Linked DNA regions of Thermus thermophilus. The protein of the gene in region 2 interacts with the protein of the main gene of each other region in a pairwise test. Links are inferred from orthologs where the notes say so. Each region holds a gene or a part of one and is shown on either strand. Other genes may lie near its edges.

The links. Proteins that work in one complex are often made in the same cells at the same time.
Region 1: the proteins of nth (region 2) and aceE interact in binary tests that used the Escherichia coli proteins (3 or more experiments, as listed by UniProt). The link is inferred for Thermus thermophilus from one-to-one orthologs.

What each region holds. Positions count from the first base shown.
Region 1 is NZ_AP025158.1:193,599-199,130, forward strand. What follows is about bases 2,232-5,507. They hold aceE (pyruvate dehydrogenase (acetyl-transferring), homodimeric type), read left to right. Parts: upstream 2,232-2,589; coding sequence 2,590-5,307; downstream 5,308-5,507. Other genes in these bases: TthTMY_RS01140 (LysR family transcriptional regulator), read right to left, coding at 2,232-2,483; TthTMY_RS01150 (2-oxo acid dehydrogenase subunit E2), read left to right, coding at 5,317-5,507. In the rest of the region: TthTMY_RS01125 (NYN domain-containing protein), read left to right, coding at 1-147; ndk (nucleoside-diphosphate kinase), read right to left, coding at 232-645; TthTMY_RS01135 (PP2C family protein-serine/threonine phosphatase), read right to left, coding at 681-1,616; more of TthTMY_RS01140, read right to left, coding at 1,626-2,231; more of TthTMY_RS01150, read left to right, coding at 5,508-5,532. UniProt on the Escherichia coli protein: Component of the pyruvate dehydrogenase (PDH) complex, that catalyzes the overall conversion of pyruvate to acetyl-CoA and CO(2).
Region 2 is NZ_AP025158.1:1,844,596-1,851,643, reverse strand. The notes cover bases 1,702-4,409. They hold nth (endonuclease III), read left to right. Parts: upstream 1,702-2,578; coding sequence 2,579-3,241; downstream 3,242-4,409. Other genes in these bases: TthTMY_RS09930 (MFS transporter), read left to right, coding at 3,269-4,409; TthTMY_RS09940 (ASCH domain-containing protein), read right to left, coding at 2,199-2,564; TthTMY_RS09945 (GNAT family N-acetyltransferase), read left to right, coding at 1,702-2,233. Also shown: TthTMY_RS09950 (hypothetical protein), read right to left, coding at 250-456; more of TthTMY_RS09945, read left to right, coding at 497-1,701; more of TthTMY_RS09930, read left to right, coding at 4,410-4,411; gephyrin-like molybdotransferase Glp, read left to right, coding at 4,418-5,629; TthTMY_RS09920 (DEAD/DEAH box helicase), read left to right, coding at 5,701-7,048. UniProt on the Escherichia coli protein: DNA repair enzyme that has both DNA N-glycosylase activity and AP-lyase activity. The DNA N-glycosylase activity releases various damaged pyrimidines from DNA by cleaving the N-glycosidic bond, leaving an AP (apurinic/apyrimidinic) site.

The sequences.
Region 1 (5,532 bases), 1.7 Mb from region 2 along the record:
GGCAAGCAGGTGGAGAACACCACCTTCCACGCCCTCTCCTCCCACCGGCTGGCCCAGCAGGCGGACCACTTCTACCCCCTGGACGACTTTCCCTGGGAGCGCCTTAGGGCCCAGGTGGGCCCGGCCTCCCCGGAGGAAGAGGCCTGAGCGCCTCCGCCCCCCGGGGCGCCCAAGCCCGGGCGGGAGGAGGCGCTTTTGGGGCCCCATGCGGGCCTGGGCTGGCAGGGGGCGTTAGAGGAGCTCCTCGGGACGGAAGAAGAGGGCGATCTCCCGCTCGGCGTCCTCGAGGGTGGCGGAGCCGTGGATCACGTTCTCGTCAATGGTGGTGGCGAAGTCGCCCCGGATGGTCCCGGGGAGGGCGTCCTTGGGGTGGGTGGCGCCCATCATCTTGCGCACCTCGGCCACCACCCCCGGCCCCTCTAGGACCATGGCCACCACGGGGCCCGAGGTGATGAAGCGCACGAGGCCGGGGAAAAAGGGCTTTTCCCGGTGCTCGGCGTAGTGCCGCTCCGCCAGCTCCTGGCCGATCTGCATGAGCTTTAGGGCCGCGATGCGGAACCCCTTGCGCTCAAACCGGGCGAGGATCTCCCCCACGAGGCCCCGGCGCACGCCGTCGGGCTTGATCATGACGAAGGTCCGCTCCATACCGCGAAGAGTCTACCCGCCTCCTGCCTCCGGGTCTAGGGGGTCCGCAGGGAGTTGAGGAGGATGTAGGCCACCACCACCACCCAGAGGAGGAGGAGGAGGGCGTCCCGCCACCCCACCCGCTCCCCCTTGGGGGCGGGCTCCAGGACCTGGGTGGGGAGCTCCTCGGGCCCCTCCCCCACCTGGAGGCGGACGGGTTCCCCTTTGGCGGCCTCCAGGGGGAGGGCGTAGGGCCGGGGGCGCTCCGGCAGGGCCTCGGGGACCCGGACCACGGCCACGCTCACGTTGTCCGGGCCGCCCCACTCGTTGGCCAGGGCCACGAGGCGCTCCGCCGCCTCGGCGGGGGGAAAGTGGGCCAGGACCTCCTTGAGGGCCCTTTCCTCCAGGACCCCGGAAAGCCCGTCGGTGCAGAGGAGGAAGGTGTCCCCCGGGCGGAGCTTGAGCCCGAGGAGGTCCACCCGGGCCTGGGGGAAGGAGCCCAGGGCGTTGGTGATGACGTTGCGCCAGCGGTGCGTCCTCGCCTCCTCGGGGGAGAGGAGGCCCTGCCGCACCCTTTCCGCCACCCAGGAGTGGTCCTCCGTGAGCTGGTGGAGGTTCCCCTCCCTGAGCAAATAGGCCCGGGAGTCCCCCACGTGGGCCACCAGGGCGTAGGGCAGGTCCAGGACGAGGACGGTGCAGGTGGTGCCCATCCCCCGGTTCTCCGGGCGCTGGGCCTCCCGGTGGATCCTCCCGTTGGCCTCCTCCAGGGCCTCCAGGAGGTCCTTGGGGGAAGGGGGTTCCTCCCGGGAAAGCCTCGCCAGGACGGTCTCCACGGCGAGCCTCGAGGCCACCTCCCCCGTCCGGTGCCCTCCCATGCCGTCGGCCACCACGTAGACCCCGCCCCAGGGGGTGGCCTCCCCGCCCACCGCGTCCTCGTTCTTGGGGCGCTTGAGGCCGGGGTGGGTCTTCAGGGCGGCCTCGAGGCGGTCCATGGGGGCATTCTACAGGGCGAGGGCGCGGAGGAGCCGGCGCACCTCCTCCAGCCTGGGCGGGGGCGGGCGCCGGGCGTAGATGAGGGCCACCTCGAGGGCGGCCTCCTCCTCCAGGGGCCTCAGGACCACCCCGGGGTGGGGGTAAACCCGGTAGGGGGCGAGGGTGAGGTGGACCCCGAGGCCTGCGGCCACCAAGCTCACCGCCTGGGAGAAGCGGGCCACCTCCCGGACCACCTTGGGGGCGAAGCCCGCCCGGCGGAAGACCTCCATGAAGGCCTCGTAAAGGGGGGGAAGGAAGTCTTTGGGAAGGAGGAGGAAGGGCTCTTCCTTCAGGGCCCGAAGGGGCACCCGCGCTCTAGGGGCCAGGGGGTGGGTCTCGGGCAGGGCCACCACGATGGGCACCCGGAGGAGGGGCTCCTTCGCCACCTCCGGGTCCTCCACCTTGAGCCCCGCGAGGCCGTAGTCCAGGCGCCCCTCCTTGAGGGCCCGGACCTGCTCGGGAGTGTGCATCTCCAGAACCTCCACCGCCTGGCCGAGCCCCCGGCGCAGGTGGTCCAGGAGGGGCATGAGGTCGGGGAGGAGGTTTTCCGGCACCCCGAAGCGGAGGGCCTCCTGCCCCGCCCGCCGGACCGCCTCCTTGAGGGCCTCCAGCTCCTTGAGGAGCCGCGCCCCTTCCCGGCGGAGCAGATCCCCCGCCGGGGTCAGGCGGAAAGGGCGCCTTTCCAGAAGGCGCACCCCGAGCTCCCGCTCCAGGGCCTGGATCCTCTGGGTGAGGGCGGGCTGGGAGAGGTAAAGGCGCTCTGCGGCCTTGTGGAAGCTCTTTTCCTCCGCCAGGACCAGGAAGGCCTTGAGGCGGCGCGGGTCCATGATAAAAAGATCTTATCAAAACCGCGGCGAAGGTCTTATTGGACGCGGGGACCCCCTCGAGGGCAAACTGGTCTTGGGAAGGTGTAGTGTAGCTTTGGAGGAGGCCATGACGGAAAAGGAGCTGAAGGCGGCCTTCCAGGCCCTCTCGCCCGAGGAGAAGGCCCGCTTCCTAGAGGCCGAGAACCGGGAGTGGCTGGAGTCCTTGGAGTACGTCCTCAAGGTGGAGGGCCCCGAGCGGGTGGAGGAGCTCTTACGCCTTCTGGACGAGTACCTCTTCCGCCATGGGGTCTACCCCGCAAACCGCCTCTCCACCCCCTACCTCAACACCCTCCCCAAGGAGAAGGAGCCCCCTTACCCCGGGGACCTGGAGCTGGAGCGCCGCATCGCCAACATCCTCCGCTGGAACGTGGCCATGATGGTCACTCGGGCCAACAAGAAGGCGGACGGGATCGGGGGGCACATCGCCACCTACGCCTCCATCGCCGAGCTTTACGAGGTGGGCTTCAACCACTTCTTCCGCGGGCCGGAGGCGGGGCTGGACCGGGACCTCGTCTTCTTCCAGGGCCACGCCTCCCCCGGGAACTACGCCCGGGCCTTTCTGGAAGGGCGGCTTAAGGAGGAGGACCTGGAGAACTTCCGCCGCGAGGTCCACCCTCCGGTGCCGGGGGGCCGGGGGCTTTCCAGCTACCCCCACCCTTGGCTCATGCCCGACTTTTGGGAGTTCCCCACGGTCTCCATGGGCCTAGGCCCCATCCAGGCCATCTACCAGGCGCGCTTCATGCGTTACCTCGAGGACCGGGGCCTCAAGCCCAAAAGCTCCGCCAAGGTCTGGGCCTTCCTGGGGGACGGGGAGCACGACGAGCCCGAGACGGTGGGGGCGCTTCACCTTGCCGCCCGGGAGGGGCTGGACAACCTCATCTTCGTGGTGAACTGCAACCTCCAGCGCCTGGACGGCCCCGTGCGGGGCAACTCCAAGGTCATCCAGGAGCTGGAAAGGCTCTATCGGGGCGCGGGCTGGCACGTGATCAAGGTGGTCTGGGGCTCGGCCTGGGACAGGCTCCTCGCCAAGGATAAGGAGGGCCACCTCCTCCGCCGCTTTGAGGCCCTGGTGGACGGGGAGAGCCAGCGCTACGCCGCCTTCGGGGGCAAGGAGCTGAGGGAGCGCTTCTTCAACACCCCCGAGCTCAAGAAGCTCATTGAAGGCATGACGGATGAGGAGCTCACCGAGCTCACCCGCTCCCGGGGCGGCCACGACTTGGCGAAGATCTACGCCGCCTACAAGGCCGCGGTGGAGCACAAGGGAAGCCCCGTGGTCATCCTCGCCCGGACCATCAAGGGCTACGGGATGGGCCCCACGGTCATGGCCAAGAACGTGGCCCACCAGGTGAAGAAGCTCACCGAGGAGGACCTGAAGGAGGCGAGGCGCTTCCTCGGCATCCCCATCCCCGAGGAGAAGCTTTCCGAGCTCCCCTACTACCATCCGGGGCCGGACTCCCCCGAGGTCCGCTACCTGCTGGAAAGGCGGAAGGCCCTGGGCGGCTTCGTGCCCGAAAGGCGGGTGCGCTTCAAGGGGGGCCTCGAGGTCCCGGACGAGGAGTTCTTCCGGGAGTTCTACGAGGGCTCGGGGGGGCGGGAGATCTCCACCACCATGGCCTTCGTGCGGATCCTCGCCAAGCTCCTCCGCCACCCCAAGATCGGCAAATACATCGTCCCCATCGTCCCCGACGAGGCCCGCACCTTCGGCATGGAGGCCCTGATCGCCCAGGTGGGCGTCTACTCCCCAAAGGGGCAGCTCTACATCCCCGTGGACGCGGGCACCCTCACCGCCTACAAGGAGAGCCAAAAGGGGCAGATCCTGGAGGAGGGGATCACCGAGGCCGGGGCCATGGCCGAGTTCATCGCCGCGGGGACCGCCTACGCCCACTGGGGCATCCCCACCATCCCCTTCTTCATCACCTACTCCATGTTCGGCCTGCAGCGGATCGGGGACCTGGTCTGGGCCGCCGCCGACCAGCGCGCCCGGGGCTTCTTCCTCGGGGCCACGGCGGGGCGCACCACCCTGGCGGGGGAGGGCCTCCAACACCAGGACGGCCAAAGCCACGTCTACGCCCTGGCCGCCCCCAACCTCCTCGCCTACGATCCCGCCTTCGCCTACGAGTTCGCCGTGATCCTGGAGGACGGCCTCCGCCGCATGTACGGCCGGGGGGAGGACGTCTTCTACTACATCACCATTGAGAACGAGAACTACGTCCACCCCCCCATGCCCGAGCCCCGGGAGAAGGTCAAGGAGGGGATCCTAAAAGGGCTTTACCTCTTCCGGGAAGGGGAGGGCAAAGGCCCCAGGGTGCAGCTTTTCGGCACCGGGCCCATCCTCAACGAGGCCCTGAAGGCCCAGGAGCTCTTGGTCCAGTACGGCGTGGTGGCGGACGTTTGGAGCGCCACCAGCTACAAGGCCCTCTACATGGACGCCGTTGAGGCGGAGCGGGAGGCCCGCCTTTTGGGCAAGGCCCGCAGGCCCTACGTGGTGGAGGCCCTCGAGGGCCACGAGGGGCCCGTGGTGGCCGCCACCGACTACCTGAAGGCCCTGCCCAACCTCATCCGGGGGTACCTGGACCGGCCCTTCGCCGCCCTCGGCACGGACGGCTTCGGCCGCTCCGACACCCGGGAGGCCCTTAGGGACTTCTTTGAGGTGGACGCCCGGCACATCGCTTACACCGCCTTGGCCCTACTCCACGGGGAGGGCAAGGTGACGAAGAGGACCCTGAACCAGGCGAGGAAGGACCTGGGCCTTAAGCTGGAGGAGGTGCCGCCCCACCGGCGGTAGGGGGAGAGCATGGAGGTCAAGCTACCCGAACTCGGCGACAACGTCACGCAGGCCACCGTGGTGGGTGTCCTGGTGAAGGAGGGGGACCGGGTGGAGCCGGGCCAGCCCCTTCTGGAGCTGGAGACGGACAAGGCGGTGGTGGAGGTGCCCGCGGAGGCGGGCGGGGTGGTGAAGCGGGTCCTGGTCAAGGTGGGGGACGAGGTGCGCCCCGGGCAGCCCTTCCTG
Region 2 (7,048 bases):
TAGGCCTTGGCAATCCTTTCTTCTTGTGGCTTTAGCTTTCTTTGGACTCATTAACCTGTTTACGTTGGTGCTCGACAAAAGAGTAGAGGCTAGAGAAGCTCCTGGGCTACTGTTGCAGGCCTTTTTCTTCAGTTTCCTGTATCATGCCACACTCTCTTGGGTGAAAAAGGTTGGCGAATGGCGTGCTTTGGGCGTTCTTTCCTTGGTCGCCTTAATTGTTGTGGGTTTATCATTTCTTGTTGTTCTTTTCTACTCCCGCGGATACTGAGCCTTAGCCAAGACCTGAGTTTCCTGGCCCTCGGGGGTGTAGTAGGCCACCCGGTCCAGGCCCTGGTAGGTCCTGCCCCTCCAGTTGCCGAAGGCGGCCTTGAGGGCGGATTCCACCGCTTCCTTGGGGGACTGGGTGAGGGCCAACGGGCTGAACAAGGCCAGAATCAGGGCAAGGGATCGTTTCATGGGATGAGCTTAACATTAAGTGGGGTACCATGGGGGCACGATGCGCGTCCTAGGGCGGAGGGTCTACTGGCGCTGGTACGGGGAGGTCCTCCTGGAGGGGGGCGTGACCTTGCGCATGAGCGGGGACGCGGCCAAGTGGCTGAGGCCCGGGGAGCGGGTGAGGCTTCGCACCGAGTTCAAGAAGCCCGTCCTCGGCTTTGACGAGTACGCCCTCGAGGGCGCCTTCCCCCTCTGGCCCCCCTTTGCCAAGACCCTGGAGCACGTGCGGGAAAGCCCCCTGGGGGGCGAGGCCTACCGCTACCGCCTTAAGGTGCGGGAGGCCACCTATGAAAGCGACTTTGAGGCCATCGCCGAGCTGGAGCAGTTCCACTACGCCTCGGAGAAGGAGGTGGTGGCCCTCTGGGTCTGCACCGAGTGCCAGAAGACCATCCCCGCCAACGCCAAGCCCCTCTGCGACTGCGGCGGGGAGGCGAGGCTTAAGGAGATCCGGGGCTCCACCCCGGCAAGCCGCTTCCTCGTTTTGGAGCTCGCGGAGCGCCTCCCCTTTGAGCCCAGGATCCTGGGCTACCTCCGCCTGGACCCCCCCATCCCCCGGATGCACCGGAGGACCCCCGAGGGCGTGGAGCGGGACATCCGGGAAAGGATCTTCCCCCGGGACTGGTTCCACCCCACCTACGAGGGCGGGGCCGACTGGCAGAAGGCCCTGGACCGGGTGAGGACGGCTGCCAGCCGCATCGCCCGGGTGGTGGTCCACCCCGACTACCGCTCCGAGGGCTTCGGGGCCCTTCTCGTGCGGGTGGCCCTGGAGTGGGCGAGGGCGCGGGGGGCCCCCGAGGGGAGGCGGGAGAAGCACCTCGTCTACACCATCGCCCAGATGGCCCGTTACCACCCCTTCTTTGAGAAGGTGGGTTTCCGCTACCTCTTTGACACCGCCTCGGGAAGGCCCGTCCTCTTCTGCCCCCTCACCGAGGAGGCCGAGGCCCACCTGGAGCGCTTCCTCCGGGAGGACCTCTACGCCCGTGCCCACGGGGGGAGGCTCTATAGGCCCCGGTTCGGGCGGGTTTCGGGGCTTCCTGGCCCCATCCGCCTTGCCGGGGTCCACAAGGCCTACCGGAGCCACCTGGACCTAGGGGGCCTTTCCCGGGAGGTTCAGGAGGCCCTCCTCGCCTTCGGGGTGAAGGCCCGGGTGGTGGAGCGGGCGGTGCTCCGGGGGGCGAGCCTGGAGATCCCCCCGGGAAGCCTCGTGGTCCTGGCGGGGGCGAGCGGGGCGGGGAAGACCACCCTGCTCCGCCTCCTCCTGGGGGAGCTTCCGGACCTCGGGGAGGTGGCCCTTCCCCCGGGGAGGCGGGTGGCCTACATCCCCGGGGAGGTGGAGGTGGACCTGGGGGAGGCGCCCATCCTCGAGGCCCTGTACCGGAAGCTTAAGGACGTGGGGGCGGCCATAGAGGTGCTGAACCGGGTGGGCCTCTCCGACGCCGTGCTCTACCGGGCAAGGCCCAAGGAGCTTTCCACCGGGCAGAGGGAGCGCTTCCGCTTGGCCCTCCTCCTCGCGGAAAGGCCCGACCTCCTCCTCATAGACGAGTTCGCCGCCCACCTGGACGTGCCCACGGCGAGGCGGGTGGCCCTGGGCCTGGGGAAGCTCTGCCGGGAGGCGGGGGTCACCCTGGTGGCCGCCACCCACCGGCCCGAGGTGGTGGCCGCCCTGGACCCCGACCTCCTCGTCTACGTGGGCTACGGGGGGCTTACCACCGTACCTCGGAGAGGTCCACGAACATGACCCGGCCCGGGCGCCTGGGCACGTGGAGGGGCTTCTCGTAGCGGAAGGCGTTTTCCAGGACCCAGGCGTAAAGGGGCTCGCCCTTGGCGTAGGCCCGGAGGAAGGCCTCCTCCGCCAGGTGCTTTTCCTGGTGGGCAAAAAGCTCCTCCACGCTAAAGGGCCCCTCCACCCCCACGAGGTCCGCCTGCCCGATGAGCCACCCCCCGGCGACGATGCCCAAGGGCCCCCGGTGGTGGGCCTTGCGCTTGCGAAGCTCCCAGGTCTTCTTGCCGTCCACGATGAGGCTGGCGTAGGGCTCCCGGACGATGAGGCCGAGCTTGGGCCTTTCCATCCCCTCATTGTAGAGTGGGGGGCGTGGCGTGCCCGAAGGAAGGGCCAAAGGAGAAGAAGGCCCGGGCCCGGGAGGTCTTAAAGGCCCTCAAGGCCGCCTACCCCGGGGCCCGCACGGAGCTTAGGCACAATAGCCCCTTCCAGCTCCTCGTGGCCACGGTCCTCTCCGCCCAGGCCACCGATAAAAGCGTGAACGAGGCCACCCCGGCCCTCTTCGCCCGCTTTCCCGACGCCAAGGCCCTGGCTTCGGCCACCCCCGAGGAGGTGGAGCCCTACATCCGCCGCATCGGGCTTTACCGCACCAAGGCGAAAAACCTCGTGGCCCTGGCGAGGAGGCTTTTGGAGGAGTACGGGGGAGAGGTGCCCAAGGAGAAGGAGGCCCTCATGCGCCTTCCCGGGGTGGGCTGGAAGACGGCCACCGTGGTGTTGGGGGCGGCCTTTGGGGTGCCGGGGATCGCCGTGGACACCCACGTGGCCCGCCTCGCCAAGAGGCTCTGCTTCTCCGAGGCCAAGGCCCCGGAGAGGATCGGGAAGGACCTCGAGGCCCTCTTTCCCAAGGAGGACTGGGTCTTCGTCCACCACGCCCTCGTCCTCCACGGCCGCTACGTCTGCACCGCGAGGAGGCCCCGCTGCGGGGCCTGCGTTCTTGCGCCCCACTGCCCGAGCCGCCAGGCCTAGGGGGCCGGGCCCTTTTTGGAGAAACCCGTGGGAGAACGCCTTTCGCCCGCCCACCGCCTGGTCCTCGCCAGCTTCCTCTGGTCCTTCGGGGGGAACCTGGTCTACTTCTTCCTCAACTTCCACCTCGAGGCCCTGGGCTTCTCCCGCCAGGCCATCGGCCTGGCCCAGGCGGTGGTCCTCCTCTCCGGGGTGGCCTTCGCCCTGCCCCTGGCCTACCTCATCCCCCGCCTCGGCTACCTGAAAAGCCTCTACCTGTCCTTTTTCCTCGCCGTGGCGAGCGGGCTCCTTCTGGGCCTCGGGGTCCTGGTCTTTCCCTCCCTGGCGGGTTACGGCCTGGCGGGGGCCCTTCTGCAGGGCACGGCGGCCCCCCTGATGGCCCGGCTTGCGCCCCCGGAAAGGCGGGTGGCCCTCTTCAGCCTGCAGGCGGCCCTGACCACGGCGAGCGGCTTCTTCTCCACCCTGCTTGCGGGCTACCTCTCGGACCTCCTCGGGGCGCGGTGGGTCCTCCTCTTCGCCCTGCCCTTTTTCCTGCTCTCCTTCCCCCTGGTGCGGGGCCTTTCCCCCGGGACGGGGGAGGGGAAGCCCCCCCGCCTTTGGGGCCGGGTGCGGGTGTGGCTCAGGCTCCTTTTGCCCCAGGTGGTTATCGGCTTCGGGGCGGGGCTCGTCATCCCCTTCCTGAACCTTTTCCTCAAGGAGAAGTTCGGCCTAAGCTACGGGGCCACGGGGCTCGTCTTCGCCCTCTCCTCCCTGGCCACGGGGGCGGCCATGCTCCTCCAGCCCCTCCTGGTCCAGAGGCTTGGGCGGCTTGGGGCCATCGTCTTCGTCCAGGCCCTTTCCCTTCCCTTCCTCGGCGCCTTGGCCTGGGCCCCCTGGCTTCCCCTGGTCACCCTGGCCCTCCTCATCCGGGGGGCCCTCATGAACGCCGCCGGGCCCGTGTACGCCGCCTTGGTCATGGACTACCTGGCCGAGGAGGAGCGCCCCGGCTTCTTCCTCCTGGAAAGCGCCCTCTGGAGCCTCCTCTTCGCCCTGGCGAGTGCCCTTTCCGGAGTGGTGCAGGAGGCCCTGGGCCTTAGGGCCTTTGACCTCCTCTTCGGGGGGACCCTGGCCCTCTACACCCTGGGCATCCTCCTTTGGCCCTGGGCCTTCCGGGGGCTCAAGCAGGTAGACTGAGGTCCGATGCGGACGAACCTCTCCGTGGAGGAAGCGTTGGAGCTGGTCCTCGCCGAGGCCAAGGCGGGGCTTCCCGTGGAGGAGCTTCCCCTAAGGGAGGCCTTTGGCCGCGTTTTGGCCGAAGACCTCGCCTCCTTGGTGGACCACCCGGACCAGGACGACACCGCCATAGACGGCTACGCCTGCCGGGCGGAGGACACCCTGGGGGCCTCTCCCGAAACCCCCGTGCGCCTCAAGGTGGTCGGCGAGGCCCCGGCGGGCAGGCCCTTCCCCGGCGCGGTGGGGCGGGGGGAGGCCGTGGCCGTGTACACCGGGGCCCCCGTCCCCAAGGGGGCGGACGCGGTGGTGCGGGTGGAGGACACGAGGCGGGAAGGGGACTGGGTTCTCCTCTTCGCCCCCGCTTCCCCCAAGGACATCCGCCCCAAGGGGGACGACCTCCGGCGGGGGGAGGTGTACCTGAGGCGGGGGGACCTCCTCACCCCGGGGAGGCTCGGCCTGGCGGCGGCCATGGGCCACGCCCGCCTCAAGGTTTTCCGGAGGCCCCGGGTGGGGATCCTCTCCACGGGGGACGAGGTGGTGGAGCCGGGGGAGCCCCTGCCCTTTGGCGGGGTGTACAACTCCAACGCCTACAGCCTCCTGGGCCTGGTCCTCGAGGCGGGCGGGGAGCCCGTCCTCCTGGGCAAGGTCCCGGACGACCCCGAGGCGGTGCTTGGGCGGCTTGGGAAGGCCGGGCCTTTGGACCTCCTCCTCACCTCGGGGGGGGTGTCCATGGGGGAGTACGACGTGGTGCGCAAGGTGCTGGAGCGCCACGGGGAGGTGGTCTTCTGGAAGGTGCGGCAGCAGCCCGGGGGGCCCCTTCTCTTCGCCAGGCTAGGGGGGCTTCCCGTCCTCGGCCTTCCGGGAAACCCGGTCTCCAGCATGGTCACCTTCTTCCTCTACGGGAGGCCCTTCCTCTTCCGGCTCCTCGGGCGCACCGACCCCCCTTACGGCCGCCTTAAGGCCCGGGCCCTCACCCCCTTCAAGGGGGCCAAGGGGAAGAAGGTCTTCCGCCGGGGGGTGCTTTCCCTGGCCGAAGGGACGGTGCGGAGCACGGGGAACCAGTCAAGCGGGGTCCTCCGCTCCATGGCCTTCGGCAACGCCCTGGTGGTCCTTCCCCCGGACCAGGACGCCCGGGAGGGGGAGGAGGTGGAGGTCATCCCCTTGACTTTCGTGCCTTAGTTCACTAAGCTGGGAAGGTTTACGGGCGCTACCTCCCTTTTCGGGCGCAGGTGGGCCCGGAAAGGCAGAGCATGGAGTTTAAAGACTTTCCCCTGAAGCAGGAGATCCTGGAGGCCCTCCACGGGCGCGGCCTCACCACCCCCACCCCCATCCAGGCGGCGGCGTTGCCTTTGGCCCTAGAGGGCAAGGACCTCATCGGCCAGGCCCGCACGGGCACGGGCAAGACCCTGGCCTTCGCCCTGCCCATCGCCCAGAGGCTCTCCCCGAGCCGGGAAAAGGGCAGGAAGCCCAGGGCGTTGGTCCTCACCCCCACGCGGGAGCTCGCCCTGCAGGTCTCCGGGGAGCTTCAGGCCGTGGCCCCCCACCTGAAGGTGGTCGCGGTGTACGGGGGCACGGGCTACGCCAAGCAGAAGGAAGAGCTTCTCCGGGGGGCGGACGTGGTGGTGGCCACCCCGGGGCGGGCCCTGGACTACCTGAAGCAAGGGGTCTTGGACCTCTCGCAGGTGGAGATCGCCGTCTTGGACGAGGCGGACGAGATGCTCTCCATGGGCTTTGAGGAGGAGGTGGAGGCCCTGCTTTCCGCCACGCCCCCTTCCCGGCAGACCCTCCTCTTCTCCGCCACCCTTCCCTCCTGGGCCCGGCGGCTTGCCGAGCGCTACATGCGAAGCCCCGTGGTCATCAACGTGGTGCGGGAGGAGGGGGTGACCTACCAGGAGGAGGCCATCCTGGCCCCCTCCGACCGCCTGGGCCTCCTTTCCGACCTCCTCTACGTGAAGGCGCCCAAGCGGGCCATCGTCTTCACCCGCACCAAGGCCGAGACCGAGGAGGTGGCCACGGGGCTTCTCCGCCTGGGCCACGCGGCCAGGGCCATCCACGGGGACCTCTCCCAAAGCGACCGGGAAAAGGTCATGCGGGCCTTCCGCGAGGGGGAGGTGCGGGTGCTGGTGGCCACGGACGTGGCCGCCCGGGGCCTGGACATCCCCGAGGTGGACCTGGTGGTGCACCACCGCCTCCCCGACAAGCCGGAGACCTACCAGCACCGCTCGGGGCGCACGGGCCGCGCGGGCCGGGGAGGCGAGGTGGTGATCCTCTACGGGCCCCGGGAGAAGCGGGAGCTTGCCGAGCTGGAAAAGGCGGTGGGCCGCACCTTCAAGCGGGTGAACCCGCCCACCCCCGAGGAGGTCCTCGAGGCCAAGTGGCACCACCTCCTGGCCCGCCTGGCCCGGGTTCCGGAGAAGGACTACAAGCTCTACCTGGACTTCGCCGGGAGGCTCTTCGCCGAGGGAAGGGTGGAGGTGGTGGCGGCCCTCATGGCCCTCCTCCTGGGCGGGGCCCCCAAGGAGAAGAGCCTCCTCACCGGGGAGGAGGGCTGGCGCACCCACAGGGCCACGGGGCCGAGGCTCTCCCTGCCCCGGCTCG